4 regions of the Shinella sp. S4-D37 genome follow, and region 3 is predicted to be linked to each of the others. Evidence: riboswitches for the same ligand, from Rfam matches in the RefSeq annotation. Region 3 holds a riboswitch; each other region holds the start of a gene.
What was found. A riboswitch is a leader RNA that binds a small molecule or an ion and turns the genes downstream of it on or off. The one in region 3 is predicted to bind cobalamin.
Positions count from the first base shown of each region.

Region 1: another riboswitch for cobalamin. It lies ahead of AB3G45_RS01430 (aromatic ring-hydroxylating dioxygenase subunit alpha); the one in region 3 lies ahead of bluB (5,6-dimethylbenzimidazole synthase).
Region 2: another riboswitch for cobalamin. It lies ahead of AB3G45_RS29165 (TonB-dependent receptor plug domain-containing protein); the one in region 3 lies ahead of bluB (5,6-dimethylbenzimidazole synthase).
Region 4: another riboswitch for cobalamin. It lies ahead of AB3G45_RS14465 (CbtB-domain containing protein); the one in region 3 lies ahead of bluB (5,6-dimethylbenzimidazole synthase).

Region 1 covers NZ_JBFNXL010000001.1:304,664-310,508, reverse strand. The annotation lists gene nrdE (class 1b ribonucleoside-diphosphate reductase subunit alpha) at 1-1,179, opposite strand, end outside; gene nrdI (class Ib ribonucleoside-diphosphate reductase assembly flavoprotein NrdI) at 1,176-1,574, opposite strand; gene nrdH (glutaredoxin-like protein NrdH) at 1,584-1,805, opposite strand; cobalamin riboswitch at 2,047-2,265, opposite strand; cobalamin riboswitch at 2,403-2,605, shown strand; gene AB3G45_RS01430 (aromatic ring-hydroxylating dioxygenase subunit alpha) at 2,696-3,937, shown strand; gene AB3G45_RS01425 (2Fe-2S iron-sulfur cluster-binding protein) at 3,939-5,042, shown strand; gene AB3G45_RS01420 (hypothetical protein) at 5,052-5,495, opposite strand; gene AB3G45_RS01415 (methionine synthase) at 5,522-5,845, opposite strand, start outside.
Region 2 covers NZ_JBFNXL010000010.1:10,831-16,675, forward strand. The annotation lists gene AB3G45_RS29160 (ABC transporter substrate-binding protein) at 1-774, opposite strand, end outside; gene AB3G45_RS29165 (TonB-dependent receptor plug domain-containing protein) at 774-2,693, opposite strand; cobalamin riboswitch at 2,853-3,057, opposite strand; gene AB3G45_RS29170 (sialidase family protein) at 3,286-4,443, opposite strand; gene AB3G45_RS29175 (mandelate racemase/muconate lactonizing enzyme family protein) at 4,634-5,836, opposite strand; gene AB3G45_RS29180 (D-2-hydroxyacid dehydrogenase) at 5,836-5,845, opposite strand, start outside.
Region 3 covers NZ_JBFNXL010000005.1:1,567,013-1,572,857, reverse strand. The annotation lists gene AB3G45_RS15035 (ABC-F family ATP-binding cassette domain-containing protein) at 1-1,096, opposite strand, end outside; gene AB3G45_RS15030 (phytanoyl-CoA dioxygenase family protein) at 1,249-2,310, opposite strand; gene AB3G45_RS15025 (DUF2865 domain-containing protein) at 2,577-3,686, shown strand; gene bluB (5,6-dimethylbenzimidazole synthase) at 3,679-4,413, opposite strand; cobalamin riboswitch at 4,513-4,734, opposite strand; gene AB3G45_RS15015 (SDR family oxidoreductase) at 4,791-5,609, opposite strand; gene AB3G45_RS15010 (GGDEF domain-containing protein) at 5,739-5,845, opposite strand, start outside.
Region 4 covers NZ_JBFNXL010000005.1:1,451,459-1,457,303, forward strand. The annotation lists gene AB3G45_RS14460 (peptidoglycan-binding protein) at 1-1,241, shown strand, start outside; cobalamin riboswitch at 1,321-1,687, shown strand; gene AB3G45_RS14465 (CbtB-domain containing protein) at 1,734-1,910, shown strand; gene AB3G45_RS14470 (CbtA family protein) at 1,922-2,710, shown strand; gene cobU (bifunctional adenosylcobinamide kinase/adenosylcobinamide-phosphate guanylyltransferase) at 2,712-3,236, shown strand; gene cobW (cobalamin biosynthesis protein CobW) at 3,240-4,289, shown strand; gene cobN (cobaltochelatase subunit CobN) at 4,378-5,845, shown strand, end outside.

The sequences.
Region 1 (5,845 bases), on a different contig from region 3:
CAGGATTTCCGAGCACAGATTGCTCATGGTGATGCGGCCGGCGATCGGGTTCGCCCGATTCACCGTGTCCTCGAACATGAGGTAGGGATAGCCCGACTCGAACTGGATCTCGGCGATGATCTGGAAGAAGTCGCGCGCCTTGATCTTCTTCTTGCGGATGCGGCCGTCCTCGACCATCTCGCGGTACTTCTCCGTCACCGAGATCTCGGTGAAGGGCACGCCGTAGACGCGTTCCACGTCGTGGGGCGAGAAGAGGTACATGTCCTCGTTGTTCCTGGCGAGCTCGAAGGTGATGTCCGGGATCACGACGCCGAGCGACAGCGTCTTGATGCGGATCTTCTCATCCGCATTCTCGCGCTTGGTGTCGAGGAAGCGCATGATGTCCGGGTGGTGGGCGTGGAGATAGACCGCGCCGGCCCCCTGCCGCGCGCCGAGCTGGTTGGCATACGAGAACGAATCTTCCAGGAGCTTCATCACCGGGATGACGCCGGAGGACTGGTTCTCGATCTGCTTGATCGGCGCGCCCATCTCGCGAAGATTGGTCAGCGACAGCGCGACGCCGCCGCCGCGCTTGGAAAGCTGGAGCGCCGAATTGATGGAGCGGCCGATGCTCTCCATGTTGTCCTCCACGCGCAGAAGGAAGCAGGAGACGAGCTCGCCGCGCTGCTTCTTGCCGGCATTGAGGAAGGTCGGCGTCGCCGGCTGGAAGCGGCCGGAGATGATTTCATCCACAAGATCGCGGGCAAGCGCCTCGTCGCCGCGCGCCAGCGTCAGCGCCACCATGCAGACGCGGTCCTCGTAGCGCTCCAGATAGCGTTTCCCGTCGAAGGTCTTCAGCGTATAGGACGTGTAATATTTGAAGGCGCCGAGGAAGGTCGGGAAGCGGAATTTTTTCCCGTAGGCGTGATCGAAGAGATCGCGCACGAAATTGAAGGCATACTGGTCGAGCACGTCCTGCTCATAATAGCCCTCCGTCACCAGGTAATCGAGTTTTTCCCTGAGGTTGTGGAAGAACACGGTGTTCTGGTTGACGTGCTGGAGGAAATATTGCTTGGCCGCCTGCCGGTCCTTGTCGAGCTGGATTTTTCCATCCTCGTCGTAGAGGTTCAGCATGGCATTCAGCGCATGATAGTCCAGCGCCGTGATTTCCGGCGTCTTGGCCGGCTTCTCGATCGTCATCGTGTCCAAAATCGTTCCAGTCCCTGTCTGACGTTGTCGACATCCTCATCCGTCCCGAGCAATTCGAAGCGATAGAGGAACGGCACGGCGCATTTCGCGGCGATGATGGTGCCCGCGACGGCATATCCGGTGCCGAAATTTGTGTTGCCCGCCGCGATCACGCCGCGGATCAGGTTTCGGTTGCGCGGGTTGTTGAGGAAGCGGATGACCGGTTTCGGCACCGCTCCCTTCTCACCGCCTCCGCCATAGGTCGGCGAAACCAGCACGAAGGGCTCTTCGACCTCCGGCGGCTCCTCGGTGGCATCGACGGGCAGGCGCTGGGCCTCGACGCCGAGCCTCTCCACGAAGCGGTGGGTGTTTTCCGACCGGCTGGAAAAGTAGACGAGTCCCGCCATTGCGCCGGCTCAGGCGAGCGCACTGATCATATCCGGACGGAAGCCCGCCCAATGCTGCTCGCCGGCAATGACGACGGGAACCTGGCGATAGCCGAGGCCTTGGACGAGCGCGAACGCATCGGCATCCTCGGAAATGTCGACGACGCTGTAGTCGATGCCCTGACGATCAAGTGCGCGGGTAGTCGCGGTGCACTGGACGCAGGCGGGCTTGGAATAGACGGTGATGGACATGGCTTCCTCGTGATCGGGCAATCGGGCATGGGAGATCGCTCGGTCATCCGCCGACAACCGTTCGATGAGCTGAAATAGATGGACGACCGCCGTGGCGACGGCCGGGCGCCGTTACTCGCGCGCAGGAACTGGAAACAGGATCGACATGACTTCACCCCGAGACATTTTCGCGGGGCATCAAGGGAGACGGCGGGGCGGCATCATTCCGCAACCCAACGCTCGCCTGCCGGACACCCCGCCCGTGGACGTTCATGTGCGAGGCAGGTCTCCTGGCTTGCGGGTCGCGGCATCCGTCCGCCTTCCCAAGGCATTTGCGCCCCAGTGGCTCTGTCGAACGAATGCTCGCCGCTTACAGTTGCGGGGGCAGCTCCGGATATTCACGACCATCATGGTCGCCCCGGATTCCCGTCTTAGCCTTCGACATTTTCGAATCGAAGGAACCTCGAACACAAGATATAGTAGACGAGCCAAGAAATGCGTCAATGGCTATGATCGATTATCAACGGCTTCCCCACAGCCAGGGGAAATGAGGCGCACTGTTCGAAATGCGACGCGGCGAATGTCGTTAGGGATCGCCAAAATCCTTCGAGAGTGAAGTATGTTCTCCTTGTCTTGGGTGCCGCATTGCTCGGTCGCAATGCGGATAATTGGGAAGCCGGTGAAAGTCCGGCGCTGCCCCCGCAACGGTAGCAGAGCGCAACGTCGACGAATGCCACTGGGTTTGTCCACCTGGGAAGGCGTCGATGGTCCTAAGGGACGGCTCTGAAGTCCGGAAACCAGCCCGAGATGACATGAAACGACTGATTGCGGTGGGCGATCGGGCGACGGCATGCCCGATACGGGCATGCCGGAGCGCGATTCCATCCAACAGTCCCTTTGGGATCAGGACAATGGACATTCGCAGCGACGTTCTCCACAAACTCAGGAACCGGCGTGAAGGCCACAGCCTCGAACAGGCCTTCTACATCGACCCCGACCACTACAGGCTCGACCTCGAGACGATCTGGTATCGTGACTGGCTGTTCATCGGCCATGACTGCGAGATCCCGAGGGCGGGCAACTATTTCACCGTGCAGATCGGCGATTATCCCGTGGTCGTCACCCGCGACCGCTCCGGTACGGTCCGGGCGCTGCATAATTCCTGCCGCCACCGCGGCTCGCGCGTCTGCACGCAGCACAAGGGCTCGTCGGCCAAGCTTGTCTGTCCCTACCACCAGTGGACCTACGAACTCGACGGCTCGCTGCTCTTCGCCCGCCACATGGCCGAGGATTTCGACAGGACGCAGCACAGCCTGAAGCAAATCCACTGCGAGACCGTCGGCGGGTACATCTTCATCTGCCTTGCCGACGAGGCCCCGGATTTCTCCGCCTTCCGTGGCATGGTCGAGCCCTATCTCGCCCGCCACCGCCTCGGCGAGACCAAGGTCGCCTTCGAAAGCACGATCGTCGAGAAGGGCAACTGGAAGCTCGTCTGGGAAAACAACCGCGAGTGCTATCACTGCGCCGCCAACCATCCCGAACTCTGCCGCACCTATCCGGAAGCGCCGAGCGCCACGGGCGTGCAGGGGGCCAAGGACGATCCGGTCATCGCCGAGCACTGGGCGAAGTGCGAGGCATCCGGCCTGCCGAGCGAGTTCCGCATGTCGCCGACCGGGCAGTTTCGCGCCGCGCGCATGCCGCTCATCCAGGAGGCCGAGAGCTACACCATGTCGGGTGCCCGCGCCGTCGCACGTCCGCTCTCCAACGACGTCCTGGAAAACCATATCGGCACGCTGCTGCTCTTCCACTATCCGACGACGTGGAACCATGTGCTGGCCGACCACGCCATCACCTTCCGCGTGCTGCCGCTCGGCCCCGAATTGACGCAGGTCACGACGAAATGGCTGGTCAACAAGGATGCCGTCGAGGGCATCGACTACCGTCTCGACGAACTCACCCATGTCTGGACCGAGACCAACGATCAAGACCGCCGGATCGTCGAGGAAAACGCCTTCGGCATCCGCTCACCGGCCTACCGGCCCGGCCCCTATTCACCGGAGGACGAAGGCGGCGTCATGCAGTTTGTCGAATGGTATTCGAACTTCATGATCGATCGCCTGGGCAACAAGAAACCGATGTCCCGAGTGGCGTGATATGACGACAATTGCCCCGTTCCGTCACTTCGATGAGCTTCATCCGTGGCATGACCGCCATAACCTACTCGAATGCATCGCCGCCACCGTGGAAACGGCCGACGTGATGACCTTCACCTTCAGTTCCGACCACAAGAACTGGTTCCGCTATTTGCCGGGCCAGTTCGTCACGCTGGAACTGCTGGTCTCGGAAGAGGAACCGGTCATGCGCACCTACACGCTGTCCTCGACGCCGTCGCGGCCGTTCTCCGTGGCCGTGACGGTGAAAGCGCAGAGGAATTCGATCGGCACCCGCTGGATGTTCGACAACCTGCGCCCCGGCATGAAGCTGAAGGCCTTCGGCCCGCTCGGCGACTTCTCCTTAGTGCGCTATCCGGCGGAAAAATACCTGTTCGTCTCGGCAGGGTCCGGCGTCACGCCGATGATGTCGATGACACGCTGGATGGCGGACTGCGCGCCGCAATCGCATGTCGCCTTCGTCACCTGCGCCCGCAAGCCGGAGGACCTCCTGTTCAAGCCGGAACTCGAATGCCTTGCCGCCCAGATGCCGAACCTGGCGCTCGGCTTCGTCGTGGAGGGGCACAATCCGCGCGACGGCTGGCATGGCCTCACCGGCCGCATCGACGCCGCCCGCCTCTCGCTGCTCGCGCCCGACTTCCGCGAGCGCACCGTCTTCTGCTGCGGCCCGGAACCTTTCATGCGCGGCGTGCGCGACATGCTGAAGGTCTGCGGCTTCGACATGGACCGCTATCACGAGGAAAGCTTCCAGCCGGCCGCAGCGCCCGCGCCGGAGGAGATCGCCATTCGCGCCGGCGCCGGCGAGCAGGAGACCGACGCCAACGCCGTTTCCACCGTCACCTTTACCATGGCCGGCAAGGACGCTAAATGCCTGCCCGGCCAGACCATCCTGCAGACGGCCCGCGCAGTGGGCGTGCGCATCGGCGCGGCCTGCGAGGGCGGCCTCTGCGGCACCTGCCGTGTGCTGAAGATTTCGGGCGAGGTAGAGATGCGCCACAATGGCGGCATCCTCGATGACGAAATCGAGGAGGGCTACATCCTCGCCTGCTGCTCGCGGCCGATCGGGGATGTCTCGATCGAGGCGTAGGAGGAGTTCCTATATGGCGGCGGCAAGGGCGTCGTCGTGACGCCATCCGCTGATGATTTCGGGATGTCCGGCGATTGCGAGATCGGTGATCCCGTATCGGGCGAGAACGCCGGTCTCCAGCAGGTCCATCGAAGACGTGAACGGCCCGGCGGGCGGATTGACGCCACCGCCGATCACGAGCACATCCGTCACGCCCGCCCCCTCGGCCAGCCGGCCGAAGCGGGCTTCGAGTGTGCCCTTCGAGGCAATCCGGCGCGCGGCGAGATGCGGGACCGGTATGTATCCCACATGTCGCCGGCCTGTCGCTGACGCGCGGACCGCTGAGGCCGTAAAGCCGTAGCGCTTCCCGCTGTATCTAGTGGTGACGACGTTGACCGCAGAGCAGAGGGGAGACATGCCGTTGCGCAACGTGGCCTTGTCCACGATATCGAAGCCGTGCTTCACCATGTTCATGTCGGCCTCCTGCTCCTCAGCCAGCGCTAGGCCGAGAGTTCTTTTCGGACGATTTCCGCGCCTGCAGCCAAAGCATTCAGCTTGCCTCTTGCTACACGGCGAGACAGGGGCGCCATCCCGCAGTTCGTGCAAGGGCAAAGTTTGTCCGCATCGACAAACTGAAGCGCCTTTCGCAGGGTCGCGGCCACTTCCTCCGGGGTTTCAATGGTATTACTCGCCACGTCGATGGCCCCGACCATCACCTTCTTGCCTCGAACAAGCTCGATGAGATCCATCGGAACATGAGAGTTGTGGCATTCGAGGGAGATCATACCGATACTGGATTTCTGCAGCTTGGGGAACGATTCCTC
Region 2 (5,845 bases), on a different contig from region 3:
ACAGACGGTCAGCCGGTTTTCGAGCGGCGCCTCGGCGATGGCGGAAACGAGCGCGCGATAGGCCGGATGGGCAAAGTTCTGCTCGGCGAGAGCAGGCCCTTCGGCCTCCGAGCGACCGCCGGCCATCAGTTCGGGGTTGGAGAGCACAAGCAATTCCAGCGGCAGGCGGGCGGTTCCCGCCATGCCCAGCGTCTCAGCAATGTTGTCGAGGCCGGCGCGTTTCACCACTTCGGAGACGAGCGTGCCGGAACCGGCCGTGTAGCCGTTGGCGAAATAGAGAGCCGTGCGCAGCCGCGGCGTCTCGCTGACTGCGAGCGCCTCGATCTGCGCATCCATGCCGGCAACCAGCGCCTTCGCCCGCTCGGGATTGCCAAGCAGGTCGCCCATGCGGGCAAGGTTCGCACGAACCTCGTCGAGGGACGCTTCGGGTGGGAATTCCTCGACGCGGAAGCCGAGCCGGCGCAATAGCGAGACGGTTGTGCGCGTCGAGTAGGTGCCCGCGAGCACGAGGTCGGGCTTCATCAGGAAGATTTCCTCCGCCAGCCCGTGATTGACGGCATAGGCACGGGCTTCCTCCGCCATGGCCGAGGTGCCGGCGTCGCGCGCCAGATAGGAGACCGAGACAAGCTGGCCGGGCCGCGCGACGAGCATGGCCAGCTGGTCCGTGCAGACGTTCATCGACACGACCCGCCCGGGAAGGGCGTCGGCACGGACGGCCGGGACCGGCCAGAGGAGGCCGGCAAGGATCATCGCATGCCAACGCCTGCCGCCCATCAGAAGGTCGCCTTCATGCCGGCGAAGGCCGTGAGACCCGGCGTGTTGAAGCCGTAGACTTCCTGGTAGTCGCGGTCGAACAGGTTGTCGATCCGGCCGAAGATCTCCATCGTCTCGTTGACCTTGAAGCTGCCGCCGACATTGACGACCGTGTAGCCGCCGAGCGTGACGCGCGGCGGAACGAAGGTGGCGAAGACCGCATCCTCCATCTTGCCGTTGAATACCGCCTCGGCGAAGACGCGCGCCCGGTCGTCATGGAACAGATAGGCCGCGTTCAGCGAGCCCGTATGGCGCGGGCGGCGCACTTCCGCAAGGCGCGGCCCGCCGGCCACCGTCTGCTCGCTCGCGTCGGTATAGGTATAGGCGCCCCCCATCGTGAAGCCGTTGAAGAAATCGACGGTCGCGGAAACCTCGACGCCCTGCCGGCGGCTTTCGCCGTTGCGATTGACCGGCGTCGACGTGAAGTCGGGATTGTAGACCGTGGCGATCTCGTTTTCGAGGTTCTGGTTGAAATAGGTGACGTCGACGACGAGGCCGCCGTCGAAGAAGCTTTTCTCCACGCCGACGTCCCAGCCGAGGCTTTCCTCCGGCTTGAGGTTCGGGTTGCCCCTGAACGTGCCGGGGATATAGCCGAACTGCTCGTAGAAGGTGGGGTTGGTCACGGCCGTGCCGATGGAGGCATGGAGCCGCGTTTCCGCTTCCGGGATCTGCCAGGCGGCGCTCACCGTCCAGGTCGCGGCATCCGAGAAGGCGTCGTTCCAGTCCTGCCGGGCGCCGGCGTTGAGATAGAACTGGTCGAAGAACTCACCGCGATATTCGCCGATCAGCGAATGGGCGATGCGGCTGAAGGTCTCGGCAAGATGCGAGGGCGAGAAGGTCTCGCGCTGCCATTCGTAGCCGGCGGTCACCTGATTGACCTGATTTTCCAGCGCGTCGTAGCGATAGGAGGCCTGGTAGGTCGCGTTGTAGCGGTTGCCGTCGTTCCAGCTGTCGCCGAAGTCCTCGGAGTGGTTGAAGCGATGGATGTCGTTGCCGGAAAAGCGTGCCTTCTGTGTCAGCGCGCCGTCGTGCGCGGTGTTGGTAAGGCCGATCGAGCCGAAGAACTCCCGGCTTTTCATGTAATCGTCCGCATCATATGTCATTGCGGTGTCGTAGTGCTGCGGATCCAGATCGCTGCGGCGGTTGACGTAGCGCAGCGTGCCGTCCACCACTGTATCGGGCGACAGATCTACGGTGAATTTCCCGTTCAGCGTGCCGTTGCGGTCGCCGTCGTCTTCCTTCCCGATGTCGGAAATGTTGAAACCTTCCGAACGGCGCAGGACGCCGGCGAGCGAATAGTCGAAATTTTCGCCGCCGCCGCGTGTGGAGAGCGCGCCCATCACCGTGCCATCCGTACCGACTTCTGTCCGGGCCGTGGATTTGGTTGAGTTGCGCTCGCCTTTTTTTGTGGTGATGTTGATGACGCCGGACATGGCGTTGGCGCCCCAGAAGGTGCTCTGCGGGCCACGCAGGATCTCGATGCGATCGATATCGTCGGCAAGCAGGCTGCCGAAGTCGAATTCGCCCTGGCCATTGTCATTGACCTCGACGCCGTCGATGACGACAAGCACTTGATTGCCTTCCGCGCCGCGCACGCGCACCTGCGTCAGGCCACCGTAGGGCCCTGTCTGCGATACGGCAAAACCCGGCACGAACCGAAGCGCATCCGCCACGTAGCGAACCTGGTTCTTCTCGATCTCTTTGCCGGTGATGACGGTGACGGCGCGACCGGACTTTCTGAGTTCCACCGAGGTGAGACCGTCGGCAATCACGATCTCGTCGAGCATGGTCGGCGTTTCGGTTGCTGGCTGATCCTGCGCCAGGACGGGCTGACACCATACGATCGCAAGCAGGGAAGCCCCTGCCAGATAGGTCTTCATATTTCCCCCACGGCAGGCTGATCCCTGCACGGTTACCAACCGCGGGCGAGTGAGGATTTCCGGAGAGCTGACGCTTCCATAAACCGTCCATCGACGCGGCGACATCTTCGACAATGTCACCGCTACGGACGGCCGCGCCCGGACACTCCCCGTATCCTGGCATGGGTGACCGGCACAGGCAGGTCTCCTGACTTCCGCGTCATCGCTTGTCCCGCCTTCCCGCGCGTTCGCGCAGTGGCATCATGAGGCAAGCTCGGCGGTTACAGTTGCGGGGGCAGTCACGGTTTCGGCCCCTGATGGGTAGTCCTCACCGTGTTCCCTTTTCATCCGTCATGCTGACGGAACCTATTCCGTGGCCAAGCTTATCGGCGGCCTAAAGTTGGGTCAAGGGATGCATGGCATTTCCCACAGTCTGGACCATTTTGCGCTCATATGATTGCGCTGGCCGGACTGCCGGTTCGCCATCGCGATCCGTTCGACGCAGGTCACCGGTAGAGAGGCAGCCGCTCCATCCATTCAGCCCGCCTGCACATTCCCAGCCGGAAGTCGTCCAGGCGCGCTCAGGAGAATCAACATGACATCGCCCGCAGGGTTATCTTGCGATATCCCAGGAGGTGCCGTGGATACCGGTCACGCCGCTTGGGTCCTCGCCGTAATAAACTGTGAAAAAGCCCCCCTCTTCCGTAGCAATGGTCGCAGGGTAGCCGAGGTTCTTGTTTGGCATCGCACCGCGAATGCAGAACGTCCTGGCGATATCCCAGGACTTTCCCTCGTCATTCGACAATACGGCCCTAATTCCGAAATCGGGAAAACGCCAACCATACGTCATCAGAATTCGACCGTCATGGAGCTGCAGTAAGTGGGCCGGGTAGCCTTTGATCGGCAGGGGAACCGGTGCAGTCCAGGACAGACCGCCATTCATCGATTCCGCCTGATGAAGGGAGCGTGTCGCATTGTCCCTGAGAACAAGAAGCAACTTTCCCGACCTACACGCCAACAATGCGGGCTCTTCGAATTCATGCGCGTCGCCATGAGCGATCGCCGCGGGCGGATACCAGCTTCTACCGGCGTCAATGCTTTCAACGGAAAAAACCTGGCGGTAGTTGGGAACGTCGCTCAGGGGCAGGAGAATCCTGCCATCGTGAAGTTCGACGGCACCGCGCATTCCGTAGCCGCCGGTTCGCGGCGATGTGTCGATTTCAACCTCGTCACCGAAAGTCATCCCGCAATCGTCGGAAAAATGGACGAAGGTACGACCGCCGCCGCGGACCCACGGAGCAACATGCTCGAACATTTCCGGTGGCATATTTTCGGCGGTGTGCTCGGGGGAGAGCTGCCAGCCCTTCATGAATGCCTTGGGGTAGGTGAGGCCCGCCTGATCGATGCGCCGTCGGGCCTTTTCTAAGGGTAGCCATTCGAATTGCCATTGATTGAGCATCAAGCGGCCATCGGACAACACGGTAAGCCCGGCACATTCGGTGCCAGACCGGTTGTAATCGGGAACCACCAGAGGAGCGCTCCACGAACGGCCCTGATCCCGCGAGCGAATGATGACATTGTGATAGAGCGGCTCTTCAGGGGGATGCAGTACAAACGGTCTACGTGGGGCACGATTGAAGACGACGACCCAGGCGCCATCCGGTGCAACAACAATGTGCGGATGCGCGCAATAGGCGTATGCCTCGCTATGAACCACGCCATGGCGAGCGTCGGAAACGTCGACCAATCCATGCTGCGCTTTCTCACTCATGGCCGCGCCGTCCTGATTGTTTGTGGTTCCTTGGATGAGAAAGCATGCCGGGTGCCGGTACAAATCGTCGGCCGGGAGCGCTGAAAAAATGAATGGGAGCCCGCTTGCCATGGCGGGGGAACGCCGCATCGGTTTGCGGCGCCCGCCTTGTGGCACTTTTCAGCGCGGGGTCCAGCACTCTGTCATCGGCTCAGCCCCGCTGCCAATAGCTGTCCGGCGGTGGTCCCCAGTCGTTAAGGACACAGGAATAGACGGCGGTCTCGTCAAACGGGTAGCGGGCTTCCATCTCGGGCGTAAGCGTCAGCCCCAGGCCCGGAGCGGTCGGGCGAATGAGCCGGCCGCCTTCGATCCTGCCCTGATCACCAATCATCTCGCTACCGAGCGGAAAGGCGAGCATCGGATACTCGACCAGTTTTCCGCCGGCGGCAAAAGCAGCATGGTAGCTTGCCATGATGGCCGCTGCGCCCCCCCAGGCGTGGACGACGACATCCACGCCCTTCGCCCTGGCTGCAGCGAAAACGTCGATCACCGCCGAAATCCCTCCCATCACCGAGGCGTCAGGCTGTACGAAATCGTAGACGTCGGCATTGATGCGCTCGATCATTTCCTTCGGCGTGGTGATGATCTCGCCACCACATACGGGCACGTCGATGCGGCTTCGCAACTCACGGAAGCCTTCGGGGCAATCCGGGCCGATGGCTTCTTCGACAAAGACCATGCGATAATCGGTGAGCGCGTGCACGGCATTGACGAATTGCACGACGTCTTCGACCTCCTGTGGGGGATCGGCCAAATTCTGGCACATGTCGACGCCGACACGAATGCCGCGCTTGCCGGCCTCTTCGAGCACCCAGGCGGTACGCAGGATATCGCGCTTGACCGAACGGATCTTGTAGATCTCGATCCCGAGCGAGGCCAGCAGATCGAGCTCGCGCAGAAACTGTTCCTTGGCGTCACAACAGCCCCCGCTGCCGTAGATCTGGATGGAGTCTGCCTGTGCGCCACCGAGCAGTTCGAAAACCGGGATTCCAAGGCTTTTTGCCTTCGCGTCCTGCAGCGCCGTTTCAAACGCCGCTATGACATGACGCGCAGCGCCTTGCAGAGACCAGTAGTCGCAAAGGCTGCGAAGGTCCTTCACCCGCCTGTCAATGTCAAAGCCGTCCTTGCCGAGCACATAGGGCTCGCAGAGGTTGACCATGGATTGGAAAACCAGCGGCGCGAATACTGCTAGATAGCCCTCGCCTATTCCCGTGACACCATTGTCCAGCGTGATCTCCACCATGCCGATCGTGCGCTTGGGGCCGTTCGGAAAGCACTCCTTGATTTCGGGATCATCTGCATCGGCATAGGGCGAGCTCAGCAGGACACAACGTACTTTGGCGATATTGGGCATCAGTATCCT
Region 3 (5,845 bases):
CCCGCTCCGGCCCCGTCATGGTGAAGGACAGGTCGCGGATGACCGGGCGTTCCGGCCGGTAGCCGGCGGTGACGGCGTCTAGCCGGAGCACCGTCTTGCCGGCGGCAAGACGGGTCGGCGGCACGGCGACGGCCAGCGGCTCCAGGACCTCGATGCGTCCGCGCGCCGTCGCCACCGCCTCGCCGGCCTGCGCCTGCCGGTCCTCGGCAAGCCGCGCATTGGCCCCGCTCGTCAGCTCGGCGCGCTCCTTCATGGCGCCCAGCATGATGCGCGGGATATCGCCGCGCGCCTTCTTGCGGCGGCCGGCGCTGTCCTTGCGCGCCTTGCGCTCGGCGACGGTCTGCATGGTGCGCGCCACCTCGGCGGCATGCTTTTCCGCATCCGCAAGGTCGCGGCGGGCGGCGGCAAGCTCCAGCGCCTTGCGCTCGCGATAGGCGCTCCAGTTGCCGCCGTAGCGGGTGGCGCCGAGCGTCGTCAGCTCGACGATGGCGTCCATCATCTCCAGCAGTTCGCGGTCGTGGCTGACAACGACGGCGCCCGCCCGCCAGCCGGCAAGGAGATCGACGACCGCCCGCCGCCCGTCGCGGTCGAGATTGTTCGTCGGCTCGTCGAGCAGCAGGAAGTCCGGTTCGCTGAAGATGAGGGCCGCGAGCGCCGCCCGCGTGCGCTGCCCGCCGGAGAGCGCGGCCAGCGGCGTTTCCGGCTCCGCCTCCAGCCCGACGCGGGCAAGGGCGGCGGCAAGCCGCGCCTCCAGCGTCCAGTCGGCGTCGGCAAGCGCCTCGGCGTCCGCCTCGCCGTGCGCGGCGCGGGAAAGTAGGTCGAGCGCCTCGACGATGCCGAACAGGCTGGCGACGGTCTCCTGCGCGTCGACCTGCACGATCTGGCGCAGGAGGCCGAGCGTGCCGTTCACGCTGACGGTGCCGGATTGCGGCACAAGCGTACCGGCGACGAGCTTCAGCAGCGTCGTCTTGCCGACGCCGTTGCGGCCGATGAGGCCGGCGCGCTCGGCGCCGAAGGTCAGGTCGAGATCGGAAAGAAGGGCGCGGCCGTCAGGCGTGGACCAGCGGATTTTGGAAAGGGTGATGGAATGCGGCATGGATACGGATTTCCCCGAGGACAAAACGAAGTCGGTTTGCGGTCGGGTCGAAATCCATGGTGCACCATCCGGTCGGCATTGCGTTGCCGGAAATCTAGGAACGAACCGGCCGCCTTGCAAGGGCGCAGGCCGGCTCGTCCGTTTTCAAAGGCTCAGGCCGAGGGCTGCTTCAGCCGCTTCGACCATTCGTCGGCCTTGCCCCGGCCGGCATCCTTCCAGGGCGAGCCCTTGAGGCCGAGCTTCGCGCGAAACCCCATGGCCGAGATGATCAGCCGGTTCATGCCGGAGGCGATGAAGGGCAGCGAGGCGATGTGCAGGCCGGTGAACGGCAGGAAGGGATTGCGGCGCAGCGAGCCGTAGATCTCGATGCGCGTCGTCGTCTTGTAGCTGGGGCTGCGGGCATGGAAGCCGTGCGTGTCGGCGACGATCAGCGTGTTCGCCTTCACCGTCATCTTGACCGGCTGGCCGTAGCCGAGCGCGGCAAGCTCGTCCGGCATGACGCGCAGCGAGCCGCGGGCGGAATACTTGTTCTCGATCGCATCGGCATTCTCGCTGATGCCGCGCTCCCAGGCGAGGCGCTGCGGCGTCATCTCGTGCGAGCCCGGCACATAGGCGAACGGGCCGTCCTCCTCGCCGACGTCGCGCAGGAAGAGCCACGCCTTGGCCGTCGGCTGGAACGTGTCGCTGTGCAGCGCGGTCTGCGGGTCGGTGGAGCCCTGCGTGATGACGGAGGGCAGCGCCATCACCACCTGCACGACGAGCAGCGGCTGGCCGGCATGGGACGAGACATAGCGCAGGAGATTGGTGACGCGCGGATCGTTGCGCGCCGCCTTGAAGCCCGGCAGGCTTTCCAGGTCGCTGTCGTCGATGATCGCGCGGCGCGTGACGGTGTCGCCCTGCAGCATGTCGTAGCGCTCGAAGTCGCGCTCGGCGATCTCGCGGGTGACCGCGGCGAACACGTCCGGCGACAGGAAATCCTCGATCTTCACGAAGCCGTTCTCGGCATATTGCCGGCGATGGTCCGGGGCGACGAGGTGCTCCAGCTTCCTGCGGCGCCAGGCGGCCATGCGCATGGCGAGCGACACGCGCTTCTCGTGCAGGCCCTTCCGGTTCAGCCATTTGCTGCCGATGATGGGATTGTCAGCGAAGGACTTTGCGCCGGACGCGAGCTGGAGCGCGTACCAGGGGCTGAGCAAGATGGAGGAGATCCGCATGAATACCTGCCTGCAAGGGCCGGTTTCCGCCAGGGGCGGATGCGCGGGCAAGGGCGCGGACCGGCTGTTGAGTTTGTCGAGAGTGCTACACCAAGGCCCAGGGGAGATCAATTGCGGGGCGCGGCCAAAAACATGAATATGAAAATCATATTTCCGGGAGCCGCGTTAATCACAAATGCGGGAGCACGTTGCGCTTCCCCCGCCACGGCCTATGATGGAAGCCTGACGCGGCCGGATTGCGGCCATCCACTCAAGGGATCGACGATTTGAAAGGGCGCCTTCGCCTCCTCCTTGCCATTGCGGCCGGCCTGCCGCTGCTTCTGTCGGGCGGCACGGCGGCGGCGGAGGTCTGCGAGCGCGTGCGGGCGGAGCTTGCCAACCTGCCGAAGGTGGTTGTCGACACCGCGAGCGCCCGCAAATATGCCGGCGCGATCGCCCGCCAGAACATCCAGCTTCGCAAGGCCAAAAGCGACCAGCGCCGCCTCGGCTGCTCGGGCGGCAGCATCATCGTCTTCGGCGGCGCGAATGCCGAGGCCTGCCACACGCTCGCGACCGTGATCGGCAAGATGGAGCGCAACCTCCAGATCCTCGACGGGAAGCGCCGCGAATTTGCCGGCGGCACCTCCTCGCAGGGCAAGCGCAACCGCCTTGCCGCCCTGCTGGAGACCAACGGCTGCAACGGCAAGGCGAAGGTCGTGCCCATCGCGGCGACCGAGACGCTGCGCACGCTCGACGAGAAGCGCACCCTGCCCCTCGGCACCGCGCCCGAGGGCAGCGAGCGCCTGCCATTGCGCACGCTCGGCGGCGGCAACGGCCACGGCAACCTGCGCACCGTCTGCGTGCGCACCTGCGACGGCGGGTTCTTCCCGATCTCGTCGGGCGCCACCCCGCTCGATTTCCGCCGCGACCAGAAGGTCTGCGCGATGATGTGCCCCGAGACGCAGACGGAGCTGTTCTACCAGTCGATGACGAGCGGCCAGGAAACCGAGCAGATGACCTCCACGGTCACCGGCCGGCCCTATTACGAAATGCCGAACGCCTTCTCCTACCGCACGCGCGACCTCTCCAAGCCCGGCGCCTGCGGCTGCAATCTCTCGGCCTATTACCAGGAGATGATCAAGCGCGAGAAGGCGCTGAAGGGCGACGATGCCGAGACGGCCCGTTCCGGCACGGGGGATGACGCCGACAGCGGCTCGATCACCACCATCCGCACCCTGCCGAAGAAGGAGGAGGCGCCGGTCAAGCTGCCGGCGCAGGTCGAGGAGCGCGACTACGACCCGGCCACCAGCAAGGTGCGCACGGTCGGCCCGGTCTTCCTGCCGGCCAACGAATCCGCCATCGATCTCGGCCGTCCGGTGGAGGCCGGCGTCAACTGACGCCCTCTTCCGGCCAGCGTTCCTCGAACACCAGGTCTTCCAGCGGCAGGCGCTGGCGCCAGCCCTTCACCGCCAGTTCCGGCTCGCTATAGAGCCGGTCGACGAAGCCGACGCAGAGCCAGGCGACGATCTCGACATGGACGGGGATGCCGAGGATCGCGCGGATGTCGCTGTCGTGGAAGATGCTGACCCAGCCGACGCCGACGCCCTCCGCCCGCGCCGCCAGCCACAGGTTCTGCACGGCGCAGACCGTGGAATAGACGTCCATGCGCGGATTGTGCGTGCGGCCGAGCACCACCGCGCCGCCGCGGGTCGGATCGCAGGTCACGCAGATCGACAGCGGCGCCTTCAGGATGCCCTCCAGCTTCAGCGCGCGGTATTGCGCCTGCCGCTCCCCTTCGAACATCGCCGCCGCCTCGCCATTGGCCTTCAGGAAGGCCGCATGCACCGCCCGCCGCGTCGCCTCGGCGCGCACCAGCAGAAAGTTCCACGGCTGCATGAAGCCGACCGAGGGGGCGTTGTGGGCGGCCTGCAGCAGGCGGCCGACGAGATCGTCCGGCAAGGGATCGGGCAGGAACTGGTCGCGCACGTCGCGGCGCGTCTCGATGGCACGGTAGACGGCCTGCCTTTCCGCACGGGAAAAGGCGCCGGCCCGGACGAGCGCGTGTCCGCTCTCCTTCGGATCGTGAAAACGCTCCGGCTCCGTCTTTCGCAATTCCGGACGCAAAGCCGCTTCGCACTTTTGCCGGAATTGCTCTTGGTCCAAGGGTTCGCTTCGCATCGTCATCTCCCCAACAACGCGTCACGACCTGCCGCCGTCCGCGCGGTTCGGTCTATCGTGCCAGGCCGGTCTTCTGACTTCGGGTCACGCGGCAGGCACCTGCCTTCCCGGTTGAACAACCAGTGGCAAAAGCCTGAATCGATTCAAGCTTTCATGGTGCGAGCCATCCCCGTCACAGCGTTGGGCACGTTCCGGACCTGGGCTTTTCGCCCGCACCGGATTCCCGATTCTCCCGCCGAAGCGGGCACCTGACGCGCAGGATATGCGCATGGCTTGCAGGCGCGATCAAGCCCGCCCGCGCCATGCATCGCCCTGGCTGCGCCTCACAGCGGCGCGTCCGGATGGGGCGAGCCGTCATAGGCGCCCCAGATCGACTGGTCGAAGCAGATGACCGAGCCGGTCATCAGGCCGGATTCCGCCGAGGAGAGATAGGCGCAGGCCCGCGCCACCTCGGCCGGATCGACCAGTCGCCCGAAGGGCTGGCTTGCCGCGGCCCTGGCCAGCCAGTCGTCGGCCGCGCCGTGGAATTCGCGCTGGATGCGGTCCTCGCCCTCCGAGGCCATCCAGCCGATATTGAGGCCGTTGACGCGGATGCGGTTGCGCAGCACGGCATAGGCCGTGTTCTTGGTCAGCGTCTCCAGCGCGCCCTTGGAGGCGCAATAGGCCGAGATGAAGGGCTGGCCGGCCTTGGCGGACATCGAGCCGATATTGACGATGGTGCCCTCGGTCTTCTCGCGCCGCATCACCCCTATCGCCTCCTGCATCAGGAAGAAGGGCGCGCGCACATTGACCGCGAACATGCGGTCGAAGAGTTCCGGGCTCGTGTCGAGGATGGTGCCGCGGTCGGTGATGGCGGCGGCGTTGACCAGCGCGTCCACCCGGCCGAAAGCCTTGTCGCAGGCGGCGATGACGGCGCGCGCATCCTCCACCGCGCCGAGGTCGGCCTTCACGTAGAGCGTCGCGACACCCGTCGCGCCGGAGATCTCCTTCGCCTTCGCCTCGCCCTTGGCGGCATTGCGCCCGCAGATGACGAGGCCCGCCGCGCCCCGCTCGGCAAAGAGCCGGGCGATCGTCGCGCCCAGTCCCTGCGTTCCTCCCGTGACGACGGCGATCTTGCCGTCCAGCCGCGCAGCCTCGCTCATGCCATGCCTCCTTTTGCAAACCGGCCGACGCGTCCTGCGGACCGCCCGTCGGCACCTTACGCATGTCCGCGAAGCAAAGCCTCTATCCGGCCGTCTTACAACTCATTTCTGGAGAGGGACGCCCGTGGCTCACGCCGCGCGCGCCGCACCGGCCGCGGCGACCGCCGCGCTGTCGATGTCGCCGGCATGGGCCGCCCGGTTGCGGCCGGCATTCTTCGCGGCATAGAGCGCCGCGT
Region 4 (5,845 bases), 120 kb from region 3:
GCCTGAAGGCGGAAGCGGACGCGAAGAAGGCGGAAGAAGCGGCCGCGGCGCGCAAGCTTGCAGAGGAGAAGACCGCGGCCGAGGAGAAGGCACGCGTGGAAGCCGCCGCGGCGGAAAAGGCGCGCGTCGAAGAGGCGGCGCGCCTGAAGGCCGAGACGGAAGAGAAGGAGGCGGCTGCCCGAAAGCTGGCTGAAGAGCAGGCTGCCGAGGCAGAACGGCTGAAGGCGGAGGCCGCGGCTGCCGCGGACAAGGCCAGGACGGAAGAGGCTGCCCGCCTGAAGGCCGAAGAGGCCGCCGCGACGGAAAAGGCGCGGGCCGAAGAGGAAGCCGCCGCCCGGCGCGAAGCCGAGGCCAAGCGCATCGAATCGGAAAAGGCCGCCGCGGCCGAGAAGGCACGGATCGAAGAGGAGGCGGCCGCCGCCCGCAAGCTTGCGGAAGAGAAGGCCTCCGAGGTGGAACGGCTGAAGGCGGAGGCCGCCAGGGCCGCCGCCGACGCGAAGGCCAAGGCGGCGGAAGCGGCCCGCCTTGCCGAGGAGGCCGAAAAGCGCGCCGAGGAAGCGGCCGCTGCCGAGCGTGCGGCGAAGGACACCGCGGCTGCCCGCGAGGACGACACGCAGGAGGCCGACAGGAAGAACCGCGGCCTTGCCGTCGAAGAGGCCGCCGACGCGGAAAAGCGCGAGGAGGAGACGTTCCAGAAAGCCGTGCTGGAGGGCTCGGAAAAGGCCTTCCGCGCCTATCTCGACGAATATCCGGACGGTCGTTTCGTCGCGGATGCGCGTGCGCGCCTTTCGGCGCTGGCGAATACGGCCCGGCAGGAGGCGAAGCCGAAGACGGACGGCAAAGCGGCCGTCGTGGAGACCGAACGCAAGGCGGAGCAGCCGGCGGTCGATCGCCGCGAGGCCTATATGGACCGCGCGATCCGGGCGCAGGCCCAGCGCTGGCTGAGCATGCTCGGCTTCAACACCTATGGCGTCGACGGCGTCTTCGGCGCGCGCAGCCGCGCCGCGATCGCCGCCTGGCAGGGCGCGTCGGGCTACCGCGCCGACGGCTACCTCTCCCGCCAGCAGTACCGCGCCCTTCGCCAGGCCGCGCAATATGCCGAGGCCGGGCAGGATCGCCAGCGCCGCTACCGGCAGGACTATGACATGCTCGAAGGTCCGGTCGACGGCTATTACGAGCGCTACTACCGCGACGACGGCTATTACAACGGCGGCGGCGTGGTGATCATTCCCGGCTATTGAGATTGCGACGGCCCGGCGGCGGTTTCGGCACAGGCGATGACGCTGCCGGTCGATTGACTTCGCAGGGGTGGAAGCATAATCATCCAGCATATTGGATGGTTCCCGGATCCGGAAACGGATCGGGGAGTAAATGGGAATGTGACGCGGCGGACCCAATCAGGGCGCTGCAATCACGGCCGACCCCGCGACTGTAGAGTGGCGAGGGACGCTCATCCGGATGGGAGGATCTGCGCGGAACGGGGCAATGGTGCCGTCGGCCGCGCCGTGGGGACCAGCCGGAAAAGCCACTGGGTGGCATTGCGATAAACCGGGGTGGGACGCCTCTTTCTCTACGAATCGTCCGCCTTTTCGTGATGCCGCAGCCTGGGAAGGCGAGGGTGACCCGCAGGCGTTTTGAACGCCGGACGCTGCGAGCCAGGAGACCTGCCAGCCAATGTAAGGGCATTTCGTCCGACCTGGGGAGGTTTCCCCGCTGCCTGCACGGAGGTTGTCATGGCTGTTTCGACTACGTCTTCTGTTACCCTATCGGCAAACGATCGTCTCGTCGCCGGTGTTTTCGCTCTCGTGCTCGGCGCCTTCCTGGTGTTCGGCGCGGGCCTTGCGAATTCCGCCGTGTTGCACGATACGGCGCACGATACGCGTCACTCCTACGGCTTTCCCTGCCACTAAGGATTTTTGACATGATCGTTCGTTATCTCCTGGCCGCCCTGGTGGCCGGGCTGTTCTCCGGCGTGCTCATGACGGCCGCCCAGGAGGCCCGAGTCGTGCCGCTCATCCTGCATGCCGAGGAATTCGAGGGCGGCGACGAAGCCGCGCCCGCAACCGAAGGCACGACACCCGGCACCGAAGGCGCTGCCCAGACGCAGGATCATTCCTCGCTCGGCGCCGTCATCCTCGACATGGCCTCGGCGCTCTCGCCGGTCTCCGTCGCCTATGCCCATGACGGCGAGGACCACGAGGAGGGCGGCATCATGTTCGGCATGAGCCGGTTCTCCGGAACGCTCCTTGCCAACCTCGTCACGGGCGCCGGCTTCGGCCTGTTGCTCGCCGGCTTCAGCCTCGTTTCCGGCCATCCGATCACGGTGGCGAACGGGGCGCTCTGGGGGGCTGCCGGCTGGCTTGCCGTGCACATGCTGCCGGCCATCGGCCTGCCGCCGGAGCTTCCGGGCTTTCCCGCCGCCGATCTCGGCGACCGCCAGGTCTGGTGGATCGCGACCGTCATCCTGTCGGCGGCCGGCCTCTACCTGCTGTTCCTCAAGCCGAATATCGTCGCCAAGATCGTCGGTATCGTGCTGATCGCGGCGCCGCAGGTTTATGGCGCACCGCAGCCGGGCGACATTTCCAGCAGCGTTCCGGCCGTGCTCGGCGCGGAATTCGCCGTTGCCGCCCTTGCCACGACCCTGTTCTTCTGGATCGTGCTCGGCCTCTCGCTCGGCTTTGCCAACGAGAAGATCGCCAAGGCCGCCTGATATGACGCTGACATCGCCCGGAGCCGTCCTGGTTCTGGGCGGTGCGCGTTCCGGAAAATCCGCTTTTGCCGAGAGGCTGGTCGCCAAGACCGGCCTCTCGCGTCACTATATCGCCACCGGCCGCGCCTTCGACGACGAGATGCGCGCCCGCATTGCAAAGCACCGCGAGGATCGCGGCGAGGGCTGGCAGACGCATGAGGAGCCGCTGGCGCTCGCCGCGCGCATACGCGCCGTGGCGCGGGCCGACCGGGCCGTGCTCGTCGATTGCCTGACGCTGTGGATGACGAACCTGATGCTGGAAGAGCGGGATATCGCCGCCGAATCCTCCAGCCTCCTGGACGCCATCCGGCAGGCGCCCGGCCGCATCGTCCTCGTCTCCAACGAGGTCGGCCTCGGCATCGTGCCGGAAAACCGCATGGCGCGCGAATTCCGCGACCATGCCGGGCGGCTGCACCAGAAGGTCGCCGCCCTCGTGCCTGAAGTCTATTTCATCGCGGCCGGATTGCCGCTGAAAATGAAGGGTTGAGCCATGCTGCAACAGAAGATCCCCGCCACCGTCATCACCGGCTTCCTCGGCGCGGGCAAGACGACGCTGATCCGCAACCTCCTGCAGAATGCCGGAGGAAAACGCATCGCGCTCATCATCAACGAGTTCGGCGATCTCGGCGTCGACGGCGACGTCCTGAAGGGTTGCGGCGCGGAAGCCTGCACCGAGGACGACATCATCGAGCTTACCAACGGCTGCATCTGCTGCACCGTCGCCGATGATTTCATCCCCACCATGACGAAGCTCCTAGAGCGGGAGAACCGTCCCGACCACATCGTCATCGAGACCTCGGGCCTTGCCCTGCCGCAGCCGCTCGTCGCCGCCTTCAACTGGCCGGAGATCAAGACGCAGGTGACGGTGGACGGCGTCGTGACCGTCGTCGACAGTGCCGCCGTCGCCGCCGGCCGCTTTGCCGACGACCACGACAAGGTGGATGCGCTGCGTGTTACGGACGAGAACCTCGACCATGAAAGCCCGCTGGAGGAGCTGTTCGAGGACCAGCTCACCGCCGCCGACCTCATCGTGCTCAACAAGACCGACCTGATCGACGCCGAGGGCCTCAAGGCCGTGCGCGACGAGGTCGCCTCCCGCACCGCCCGCAAGCCCACGATGATCGAGGCGAGGAACGGCGAGGTCGCCGCCGCCGTGCTGCTCGGCCTCGGCGTCGGCACGGAGGACGACATCGCCAACCGCAAGTCGCACCACGAGATGGAGCACGAGAACGGTGAGGAGCACGACCATGACGAGTTCGACAGCTTCGTCGTGGACCTGCCGGCCATCGCCGAGCCGGCCGCCTTCATCGAACGCCTCAAGGGCGTGATCGCCACCCATGACGTGCTGCGCGTCAAGGGTTTCGCCGACGTGCCCGGCAAGCCGCTGCGCCTGCTCGTCCAGGCCGTCGGCAGCCGCATCGACCACTATTTCGAGCGCGCCTGGGCCCCCGGCGAGACCCGCGGCACCCGCCTCGTCGTCATCGGCCTGCACGACATGGACGAAGCCGCGGTGCGCGCGGCCATCGCCGCGGCGGTGTGAGTTTCGGCATGAGCATGCGGCGGTTCCCTTCTTCGATGTTTTCGGCCCGGCAAGCCCGTTCGCGGCGTGCCGGGAGGGGAGGCGCCGCATGCATCTTCTCCTAGCGCAGAAGGGCACCATCGCCGACGGCAGGGAGGCGATCGACCTTGGGCAGACGCCCGGCGACATCCTCTTCCTCTCCGCCGCCGACACGGAGCTTGCCGCCATCGCCGCCGCCCATCGCGCGCGCGACACGCAAACGCGGCTGCGGCTCGCCAGCCTCGCCACGCTGTCCCATCCGATGTCGGTCGATACCTATGTCGAGCGCACCGCCCGGCACGCGAAGCTCATCGTCATCCGCGCCCTCGGCGGCGCCAGCTATTTCCGCTACGTGCTGGAAGCGCTGCTGGCGACGGCGGTGGCGAACGGCATTCGGCTCGTGGCGCTGCCCGGCGACGACCGGCCGGACGAGGGCCTCGTCCCCTTCAACCGCATAGACGACACCGACCGCCAGACCCTCTGGGCCTATCTCAACGAGGGCGGCGCCGACAATGCGGACCGCTTCCTCGCCTATGCCGATGCCCTGGTCTTCGGCGGCGACAGGCCGGAACCGGCCACACTGCTGGAAAAGGCCGGCATCTGGTGGCCGGGGCGGGGTGTTGTGGACATCGAGACGTGGCGGGCGCTGGCGGGTGCCGTACCTCCCTCGGAGGAGCACGCCCCCACCGCCGCCATCTGCTTCTACCGCGCCTATGTCCAGAGCGGCGAGACACGCCCCGTGGAAATGCTGATCGAGGCATTGGCGGCCGAGGGCGTCCGCGCCCTGCCGCTCTTCGTCTCCAGCCTCAAGGAGCCCGTCTCCATCGAGACGGTGCGCGCTGCCTTCGAGAACGCCCGGCCCGAGGTCGTGCTGAACGCCACCAGCTTTGCCGTATCCGCCCCCGGCGCCGGCCGCAAGCCGACCGTGCTCGACGAAACGGGCGCGCCGGTCCTGCAGATCGTCTTTTCCGGTTCTTCGCGCGAAGCCTGGGAAGCCTCCGGCCAGGGGCTGACGGCGCGCGACCTCGGCATGAACGTCTCGCTGCCGGAGGTCGATGGCCGCGTGCTCGCCCGGGCCGTCTCCTTCAAGGCGGCCGCGCGTTATGACGAGCGCGTCGAGACGAACATCGTCAGCCTCGATCCGGTCGAGGACCGCATCCGCTTTTCCGCCCGGCTGGCCGCCGGCTGGGCGCGGCTGCGGCGGGCGGCGCCGGCGGAGCGCCGCATCGCGCTCGTCATGGCGAACTATCCGAACCGCGACGGGCGCCTCGGCAACGGCGTCGGCCTCGACACGCCGGCCGGCACGATGGAGGTGCTGCGCGCCATGGCGGCGGAGGGCTATGCGGTGGCGGACCTGCCGGCCGACGGCGACGCGCTGATCGCCCACCTGATGGCCGGCCCGACCAATGCGGCGAGCGACGGGCGCGAAATCCGCGAGACATTTTCCCTCAATCATTACAAGGCGTTCTTCGCCTCCCTTCCGATGCAGATTCAGGCGGAGATGACGGCTCGCTGGGGTGCGCCGGAAGACGATCCCT